One region of the Pseudescherichia sp. L3 genome, then DNA from elsewhere that is predicted to be linked to it. Evidence: predicted binding sites of a transcription regulator. Region 1 holds the regulator's gene; each other region holds the start of a gene.

Region 1 (2,191 bases):
GGGTTCCCTCTGCAATCAGCTATACCGTTCGCCAGCTGGAAGAGTGGCTTGCCGTGCCTTTGTTCGAACGACGTCATCGGGATGTCGTGTTGACCCCTGCCGGCAGCTGGTTTTTGCAGGAGGGGCGGTCTGTCATCAAAAAAATGCAGGTCACCCGACAGCAGTGTCAGCAGATAGCCAACGGCTGGCGCGGGCAGCTTGCCATTGCCGTCGATAATATTGTGCGTCCCGAACGCACCCGGCAGATGATCGTCGACTTCTACCGCCACTTTTCAGACGTGGAGCTGCTGGTGTCGCAAGAGGTGTTTAATGGCGTCTGGGATGCGCTGGCCGATGGGCGCGTAGAGCTGGCTATCGGTGCGACTCAGGCCATACCTGTAGGCGGGCGCTTTGCCTTTCGCGATATGGGGATGCTCAACTGGCGCTGCGTCGTGGCCGCTCATCACCCGCTGGCGGGCAGGGGTGGCCCGCTGAGTGACGATCTCCTGCGCGGCTGGCCGTCGCTGGTGTGGGAAGATACTTCCCGGCTGCTGCCCAAGAGGATCACCTGGCTGCTGGACAACCAGCGGCGAATGGTGGTGCCGGACTGGACCTCTTCAGCAGAGTGTCTGAGCGCCGGACTGTGCATCGGTATGGTGCCGGGCCATTTTGCACGGCCGTGGCTCGATCGCGGTGAGTGGGTGGAGCTCCAGCTGGAAGAGCCGTTTCCAGATGCAGCATGCTGCCTGACCTGGCAGCAAAACGACAACTCGCCCGCGCTGGGCTGGCTGCTGGACTACTTAGGCGATAGCGAAACGCTTAATCGGGAGTGGCTGCGAGAGCCGGAGTGATCGGCTCCCGCAGGTTTTATCGCGGCGGGATCTTAACGGCGATAGTCGCGGAAGGGACCGTCAGCGACCGAGCGGCGCTCGATCAGCCGAGGATGAACCTCAATCGACTGTGACTCTTCACGCTTATTCACAATGCGGTCCATCAGCATATTAAAGGCGGTTTCCCCCAGCGAGTCTTTGGGCTGGTGGATGGTGGTCAGCGCAGGGGTGAAGAACCGGGCGTTACGCACGTTATCATAGCCGATCAGCGATACATCCTGCGGCACGCGCAGGCCCATCTCGTCGACGGCGCAGAGCGCACCCATTGCCATCACATCGCCGCCGCAGAACACGGCAGTAGGGCGGTGCGGCTGAGAGAGGATCTGCTGCATCGCCCGGTAGCCGGACTCGGGTTCAAAGTCGCCCTGCACAATCCAGTTTTCCGGCACGCTGATCAGCGCCTCTTCCATGGCTTTCATAAAGCCAGCCAGACGACCCGCGCCGGTGTTGCGCTCAAGCGGGCCAGGGATCACACCAATCTCACGATGGCCGCGCTCGACCAGGTAACGGCCAGCCATATACCCGCCTTCGAAGGCGTTATCGATCACCGAGTCGGTAAAGTCTGCTTTTGCCTCGCCCCAGTCCATGACGACCATGGGAATATGGCGATACTCCTCCAGCATGCTGAGCAGCGGGGCGGGGTATTCAGAGCACATCACCAGCAGGCCATCGACGCGCTTTTGCGCCATCATCGACAGATAGGCACCCTGCTTCTCCAGGTTGTTCCAGGCATTACCCAGGATAAGGGTATAGCCTTTCTGGAAGCAGTTTTTCTCTACCGCTTCGATAATCTCGGCAAAGTAGGGCGCTTCGCTGCTGGTCGCCAGCAGGCCAATCGATTTGGTATGGTTAACCTTCAGGCTGCGGGCCACGGCGCTGGGTGAGTAGTGCAGCTCTTTAATAGCTGCCCACACCGCATTACGCGTCTCTTCTGCCACAAAGCGGGTTTTGTTAATAACATGTGATACGGTTGTGGTGGAAACGTTTGCTCGTTTCGCTACGTCTTTTATAGTTGCCATTCAATGTCACTCCAAACCACGACGTAAGCTCCTGAAAATAGTGTAGGTAAACGTTTGCCTCTACTCAGCCTGCACGCAACGTTTGGAGATGCGATTCGCCGGGAAAACGACACGGAACGTCAGGAGGGGTCTATGGCCGGTACGCGAATAAATTTAGCGTGGAATTTTGTCTTATCTTGATGAAAAGGGGAAGCGTTAAAACGCATATCACCCCAAATCAAAGAAGATTTTTGCCCATAAATGTGTAAAAATGCGCAGGCTCACTTTTTGTGGGGTAATAAGAATGGAGAGAAATTGATGAGT
Region 2 (2,191 bases), on a different contig from region 1:
TTTTTTCTGATCGTCAGCGCTGAGCTTGTCCCACTTCACTTTGGAGTAGAGCAGCATCTCTGGGGTAATGAAGTGGCCGCTGAGGGTGTAGTTTTTTGCCACCGGCATATAGTTGTGGGCCACAAAGGTCGGCGGGTTGTTCTCTGCTCCGTCAATCACACCGGTTTGCATGCCGCTGTAGACCTCGCTCACGCCCATCGCCACCGAGTTAGCTCCCATATCTTTCAGCGTGGCCAGCGCCACCGGGCTACCCTGCACGCGGATCTTTTTGCCCTTCAGGTCTTCTGGTTTGACAATCGGATCCTTGGTGATCAGGTTGCGGGTGCCGGAGTCCATCCAGCCGAGAAATACCAGCCTGGATTTCGGGTTGGCGGTGAGCTTCTCGCCGATCTGCTTGCCGATATCACCGTCGATAATTTTGTGCATGTGGTCTTCATCGCGGAAGACGTAGGGCAGCGTAAAGACTTCGATGTCCGGCAGGATCGCCGCCACCGGTGCCATGGAGACGCGGATGATGTCGATAGCGCCCATCTGCGCCTGCTCGATCATCTGCTTTTCATCCCCAAGTACGCCGCCAGGGAAGACTTTGATCTCCAGCTTACCGTCGGTTTGCTGTTTCAACTTTTCGCCCATCTGCTCTACGGCCACCACGTTGGGATAACCCTGCGGATGAACATCGGCAGCTTTGATGGTTTGAGCAGCAACAGAGGAGGCAAAAGCAGTCAGGCACAGAGCGGCTAACAACGGCTTCAAGGTCGTTTTCATTGAGTCAACTCCAGGGTAGTGAGGTAAGCGGCAAACAGCGTTTTATTTTTACGCTTAAAAACTACACTACGCCTGGAGAAGCAGAGGTGAAGCGGTTCACAAAAGTAATAAGATTGTGAAACGATGGTTCAATTATGTGACAACGGTAGTCCAAATGATGTTAATAAACGGTGTTATTGCCCTTTACGCAGCAGATAACGGTACGGCAGCGCCTCCACCTGCTGGGCGACCAGCTCGTGCTCCATAAAGCGGCAAAATCCGGGAATATCGCGCGTGGTAGCGGGATCGTCGGCGATAATCAGCAAGGTTTCCCCGGCCTGCATGGTGCGTACGGTTTTACGTACCATCATCACAGGTTCCGGGCAGCGCAGCCCCTGAGCGTCAAGGGTATGGTCTGGCGTAGTAAAGAGATCGGTCATTTTTAGCTCATTCCGTCAAAAACCGCTGTAGTTTACGCCGCGATCATCGCAATGCAAACCATGTTAACGATTGCGTGCATTTTAACCATTGCAAAGTGGTGCTAAAGCAGTATGATGCGGCGGTTCAAATTGGGTTCCCTCACCCCAACTCATAAAAAGGTCACAATATGACGCAGTTCTCGCAATCTCAGCGCATGAAGGCGCTGTTCTGGCTATCGCTTTTTCATCTGCTGGTGATCACCTCCAGCAACTATCTGGTACAGCTGCCGATCTCGGTGTTTGGTTTCCATACCACCTGGGGCGCGTTTAGCTTTCCCTTTATCTTCCTCGCCACCGACCTGACCGTGCGTATTTTTGGCGCACCGCTCGCCCGGCGGATCATCTTTGCCGTCATGATCCCGGCGCTGATTATCTCCTATATCGTCTCGTCGCTGTTTTATATGGGCAGCTGGCAGGGCTTTGGCGCGCTGACACACTTTAACCTGTTCGTCGCCCGCATCGCCGCCGCAAGCTTTATGGCGTATACCCTGGGGCAGATCCTCGACGTGCGCGTCTTTAACCGCCTGCGTCAGAATCGCCGCTGGTGGCTTGCCCCGACCGTCTCCACCGTGTTCGGTAACGCCAGCGATACCGTTGCCTTCTTCTTTATCGCCTTCTGGCGTAGCCCGGACGCGTTTATGGCCCAGCACTGGACCGAAATCGCGCTGGTAGACTACAGCTTTAAGGTGCTTATCAGCATTCTGTTCTTCTTGCCGATGTATGGCGTATTGCTGAATATGTGCCTGAAAAGACTGGCGGATAAATCTGAAATTTCTGCGTTGCAGGCCAGTTAAAGGTACGCCTTCTAACTTGTGATAAGATGGGCCTATGAGCCGTTTTGGCCGTTTATTGAAAGGAAGAAGTCAATGCGCAATCTGGTTAAGTATGTCGGGATTGGCCTGCTGGTGTTAGGGCTGGCGGCCTGTGATAACAACGATGCGAAAACGCCTGCACAGGGTGCCGCGTCG
Region 3 (2,191 bases), 360 kb from region 1:
AGGTTTCCGCGGCATGACTCAGCGATGAGAGTGCCAGCACGCCAGCCAGCCCGATGCGGGACAGAATTTTAAACATGGGCCACTCCTTGCGGTTGGCTAAATGCAGGCGCCTGAACATCGCGGCGGTGCAGAGCCTGCCAGAAGGTTTCCAGCGCCTCATCAAGACGGTGATGTAAATTTGGCGTGAAATGGGGGGTATGCTGATAGTCGATGACCTGCGAATCATCAGCAAAGACACCATGTAAAATCTCCTGCGCCTTGAGGGCGTTGAGCACCGGTTTCAGGGCGTAATCCACTGCCAGCAGATGGGCAACCGTACCTCCCGTGGCCAGCGGTAACACCACCTTGCCAGCCAGGGCACGTTCAGGAAGAAGATCGAGTAAGGTTTTAAGCGCGCCGGAAAATGAGGCTTTATAGACAGGTGTCGCCACGATCAGTCCGTCAGCGTCCTTAAGTTGTTCGGTCAGGGCGTTGAGCGCCGGACTATCAAATCGGGCGTAGAGCAGATCTTCAGCGTCAAAGTTATGAAGGTGCCAGTGACAAACTTCCACATCCAGGGCGGTGAGCTTTTCGCGGGCATAGTCCAGTAATGCGCTGGAACGAGAGGGAAAGCGTGGACTTCCGGCCAGGGTAATAACGCGCATGCTTGCTCCTTATAACTAATTGTTTGCTTTTATCTAACATTGATAACAATTTTCAGGAGTGTGGCACCGAGCGGGTTATTCCCTAAATAATTTATTCGAGACTACATAGCTAAAAACTAGATAAAGTGGGAGCAGAGAAGAAAACGTTTGCGTTTTATCCGAATTATTTGCCTCAGGTCAATTCCCTTTCGCCTCGCAATCGCAGATAATACGCCCCCGGTTTGCACACCGGGAATCCAGGAGAGTTCATGTACTACCCCTTCGTTCGTAAAGCCCTTTTCCAGCTCGACCCTGAGCGCGCTCATGAATTGACGTTTCAGCAATTACGCCGTATTTCCGGCACGCCGCTAGCCGCGCTGGTACGCCAGAACGTGCCGCAAAAACCGGTCTCCTGTATGGGGCTGACCTTTAAGAATCCGCTCGGCCTGGCAGCGGGTCTGGATAAAAACGGCGAGTGCATCGATGCGCTGGGCGCAATGGGCTTTGGCGCGATTGAGATCGGCACCGTGACGCCGCGCCCTCAGCCGGGTAACGATAAGCCGCGTATCTTCCGCCTGGTCGAGGCCGAGGGGTTAATTAACCGCATGGGCTTCAATAACCTTGGCGTGGATAACCTGGTAGAGAACGTCAAAAAAGCCCATTTTGATGGCGTGCTGGGCATTAATATCGGCAAAAATAAAGATACACCGGTAGAGCAGGGGAAAGATGACTACCTGATCTGTATGGATAAAGTCTATCCCTACGCGGGCTATATTGCGATTAATATCTCCTCGCCCAACACCCCAGGCCTGCGCTCACTGCAATACGGTGAGGCGCTGGACGATCTGCTCTCCGCCATCAAAAATAAGCAGCGCGAGCTGCAGAATATTCATCATAAATATGTCCCTGTGGCGGTGAAAATTGCTCCCGATCTCTCGGTTGAAGAGTTAATTCAGGTAGCTGACAGTCTGCTTCGCCATAATATCGATGGCGTGATCGCCACCAATACCACGCTCGATAGGGGGCTGGTACAGGGAATGAAGCACTGTGATGAGACCGGAGGCTTAAGCGGCCGGCCATTACAGCTGAAAAGCACCGAAATTATTCGCCTTCTTGCCCAGGAGCTGAAGGGTCAGCTGCCGATTATCGGCGTCGGCGGAATCGACTCCGTTATCGCCGCCCGGGAGAAAATAGCGGCCGGTGCAACGCTGGTGCAGATCTATTCCGGCTTTATATTTAAAGGCCCGCCGCTGATTAAAGAGATCGTTACCCATATCTAATCCTTTGCGTCTAAATGTTAACCAGGGCTTTATTTCCCGCCCTGGTTGTTTTATATTCCCCCGGTTGTTGTTAATTTAAACGTTCTCATTATTGACATTTTGTGGTAAGCGAAGCGGTAGCAACGGACACAAACGCAGCAGGATGCTTAAGGGGAAGCGGAGAGGACTATGCGAATTAAACCTGACGATAACTGGCGCTGGTATTACGACGAAGAGCACGACCGGATGATGCTCGATCTTGCCAATGGGATGCTGTTTCGCTCCCGTTACGCCCGTCGGATGCTGACG
Region 4 (2,191 bases), on a different contig from region 1:
TCCCTGCTGGGCAGCGACGCCGGGGAGCTGGCGGGCGCGGGCAAATCAGGCGTGACGGTGCAGAGTAGCCTTGAGGCGGTAAAAGACGACTTTGATGTGTTTATCGATTTTACCCGCCCGGAAGGCACTCTGACCCATCTGGCCTTCTGCCGCCAGCATGGCAAAGGTATGGTCATTGGTACTACCGGCTTCGACGAGGCTGGCAAGCAGGCTATCAGCGACGCGGCAAAGACCATCGGCATTGTTTTTGCCGCTAACTTTAGCGTTGGGGTCAACGTCATGCTTAAGCTGCTGGAGAAAGCAGCCAAAGTGATGGGCGACTACACCGATATTGAAATTATTGAAGCGCATCATCGCCATAAAGTTGATGCTCCGTCAGGTACCGCCCTGGCCATGGGGGAAGCCATCGCCCATGCGCTGGATAAAGATTTGAAAGAGTGCGCCGTTTACAGTCGCGAAGGCTATACCGGTGAGCGTCAGCCGGGCACCATCGGTTTTGCCACCGTTCGCGCAGGTGACATCATTGGCGAGCATACCGCCATGTTTGCCGACGTGGGTGAGCGCATTGAGATTACACACAAAGCTTCCAGCCGTATGACATTTGCCAACGGTGCGGTTCGGGCTGCTTTGTGGCTTAAATCACAGAATAATGGCCTTTTTGATATGCGTGACGTGCTCGATCTCAACAATTTGTAGCGTTTATTACCCATCGTGATGTGGTTATTGTGATCGCAATGCTTTGATTGCATGGGGCAATATTTTATTGCCCCTTTATTTTGTCTGTTTGATCCATTTTGTCATTTTAAAGCGCTGTAACGCTCTCTCTTCCTGCTGTTTTTGATAAAAAAAAGCAGATTCTCACCCTCCATTCCTGTTTTTATCGTTACGTATAAAAAACTGAAATCCTTACATGTACGCAAGCGTTTTCCTGTGCAATTTATCTGGCTTTTTTGCATCTTAAGGTGCAGGTTATCCCTCAGGGTTGCAAAAAAGTAAGAAAAAGTGGTCTGGATGGTAGACTTTTATCAGGGTTGTCTCTAGAATGCCGCCGTTTGCCAAAAATACACCGGTAAGCAGATTTGCATTGATTTGTGGCTTCAATATGAATTAATATGCAAATAAAGTGAGTGAATATTCTCTGGAGGGTGTTTTGATTAAGTCAGCGCTATTGGTTCTGGAAGACGGAACCCAGTTTCACGGTCGGGCCATAGGGGCAACAGGTTCGGCGGTTGGGGAAGTCGTTTTCAATACTTCAATGACCGGTTATCAAGAAATCCTTACTGATCCCTCCTATTCCCGCCAAATCGTCACTCTTACTTATCCCCATATTGGTAATGTCGGCACTAACGAAGCCGATGAAGAAGCGTCCCAGGTTCATGCTCAAGGCCTGATTATTCGTGACCTGCCACTGATTGCCAGCAACTACCGCAATACCGAAGACCTCTCTTCTTACCTCAAGCGCCATAACATCGTGGCCATTGCCGATATCGATACCCGTAAACTGACCCGTCTGCTGCGCGAGAAGGGCGCTCAGAACGGCTGCATTATCGCGGGCGACAGCCCGGATGCCGCGCTGGCCCTGGAGAAGGCGAAAGCGTTCCCCGGTCTGAACGGGATGGATCTGGCGAAAGAGGTCACCACCGCAGAGTCCTACAGCTGGACCCAGGGAAGCTGGACGCTGGCCGGTGAGCTGCCAGAAGCGAAAAAAGAAGAGGAGCTGCCGTTCCACGTGGTGGCTTACGACTACGGTGCGAAGCGCAACATCCTGCGTATGCTGGTCGACAGAGGCTGCCGCCTGACGGTAGTCCCGGCGCAGACCCCGGCGGAAGAGGTCCTGAAGATGAACCCGGACGGTATTTTCCTCTCCAACGGCCCCGGTGACCCGGCACCGTGCGACTACGCCATCGACGCTATCCAGGCCTTCCTGGCAACCGATATTCCGGTGTTTGGTATCTGCCTTGGCCATCAGCTGCTGGCTCTGGCGAGCGGTGCCAAAACCGTGAAGATGAAGTTTGGTCACCACGGCGGCAACCATCCGGTTAAAGATATTGATAACAACACGGTGATGATCACCGCGCAAAACCACGGCTTTGCGGTAGATGAGGCGACCATGCCAGCTAACCTGCGCGTCACGCATACGTCGCTGTTCGACGGTACCCTGCAGGGTATTCATCGTACCGATAAGCCAGCG

The links. Region 1 encodes PurR, which represses purine synthesis genes. Its sites were predicted from a motif close to CANGCAAACGTTTGCNTG; they were not measured.
Region 2: tusA (sulfurtransferase TusA) is a predicted target of PurR. The motif match lies at 1,244-1,261, and genes of this name have one in related genera.
Region 3: pyrD (quinone-dependent dihydroorotate dehydrogenase) is a predicted target of PurR. The motif match lies at 781-798, and genes of this name have one in related genera.
Region 4: carA (glutamine-hydrolyzing carbamoyl-phosphate synthase small subunit) is a predicted target of PurR. The motif match lies at 914-931, and genes of this name have one in related genera.

What each region holds. Positions count from the first base shown of each region.
Region 1 covers NZ_JANKYC010000001.1:1,042,671-1,044,861, forward strand. Annotated here, with positions in the region: gene punR (DNA-binding transcriptional activator PunR) at 1-830, shown strand, start outside; gene purR (HTH-type transcriptional repressor PurR) at 863-1,888, opposite strand; gene NR795_RS05135 (YnhF family membrane protein) at 2,186-2,191, shown strand, end outside.
Region 2 covers NZ_JANKYC010000003.1:151,848-154,038, forward strand. Annotated here, with positions in the region: gene NR795_RS16055 (TRAP transporter substrate-binding protein) at 1-765, opposite strand, end outside; gene tusA (sulfurtransferase TusA) at 939-1,184, opposite strand; gene NR795_RS16065 (7-cyano-7-deazaguanine/7-aminomethyl-7-deazaguanine transporter) at 1,352-2,017, shown strand; gene NR795_RS16070 (DcrB family lipoprotein) at 2,090-2,191, shown strand, end outside.
Region 3 covers NZ_JANKYC010000001.1:680,160-682,350, forward strand. Annotated here, with positions in the region: gene NR795_RS03225 (sulfonate ABC transporter substrate-binding protein) at 1-76, opposite strand, end outside; gene ssuE (NADPH-dependent FMN reductase) at 69-644, opposite strand; gene pyrD (quinone-dependent dihydroorotate dehydrogenase) at 893-1,903, shown strand; gene zapC (cell division protein ZapC) at 2,072-2,191, shown strand, end outside.
Region 4 covers NZ_JANKYC010000002.1:430,906-433,096, reverse strand. Annotated here, with positions in the region: gene dapB (4-hydroxy-tetrahydrodipicolinate reductase) at 1-696, shown strand, start outside; gene carA (glutamine-hydrolyzing carbamoyl-phosphate synthase small subunit) at 1,151-2,191, shown strand, end outside.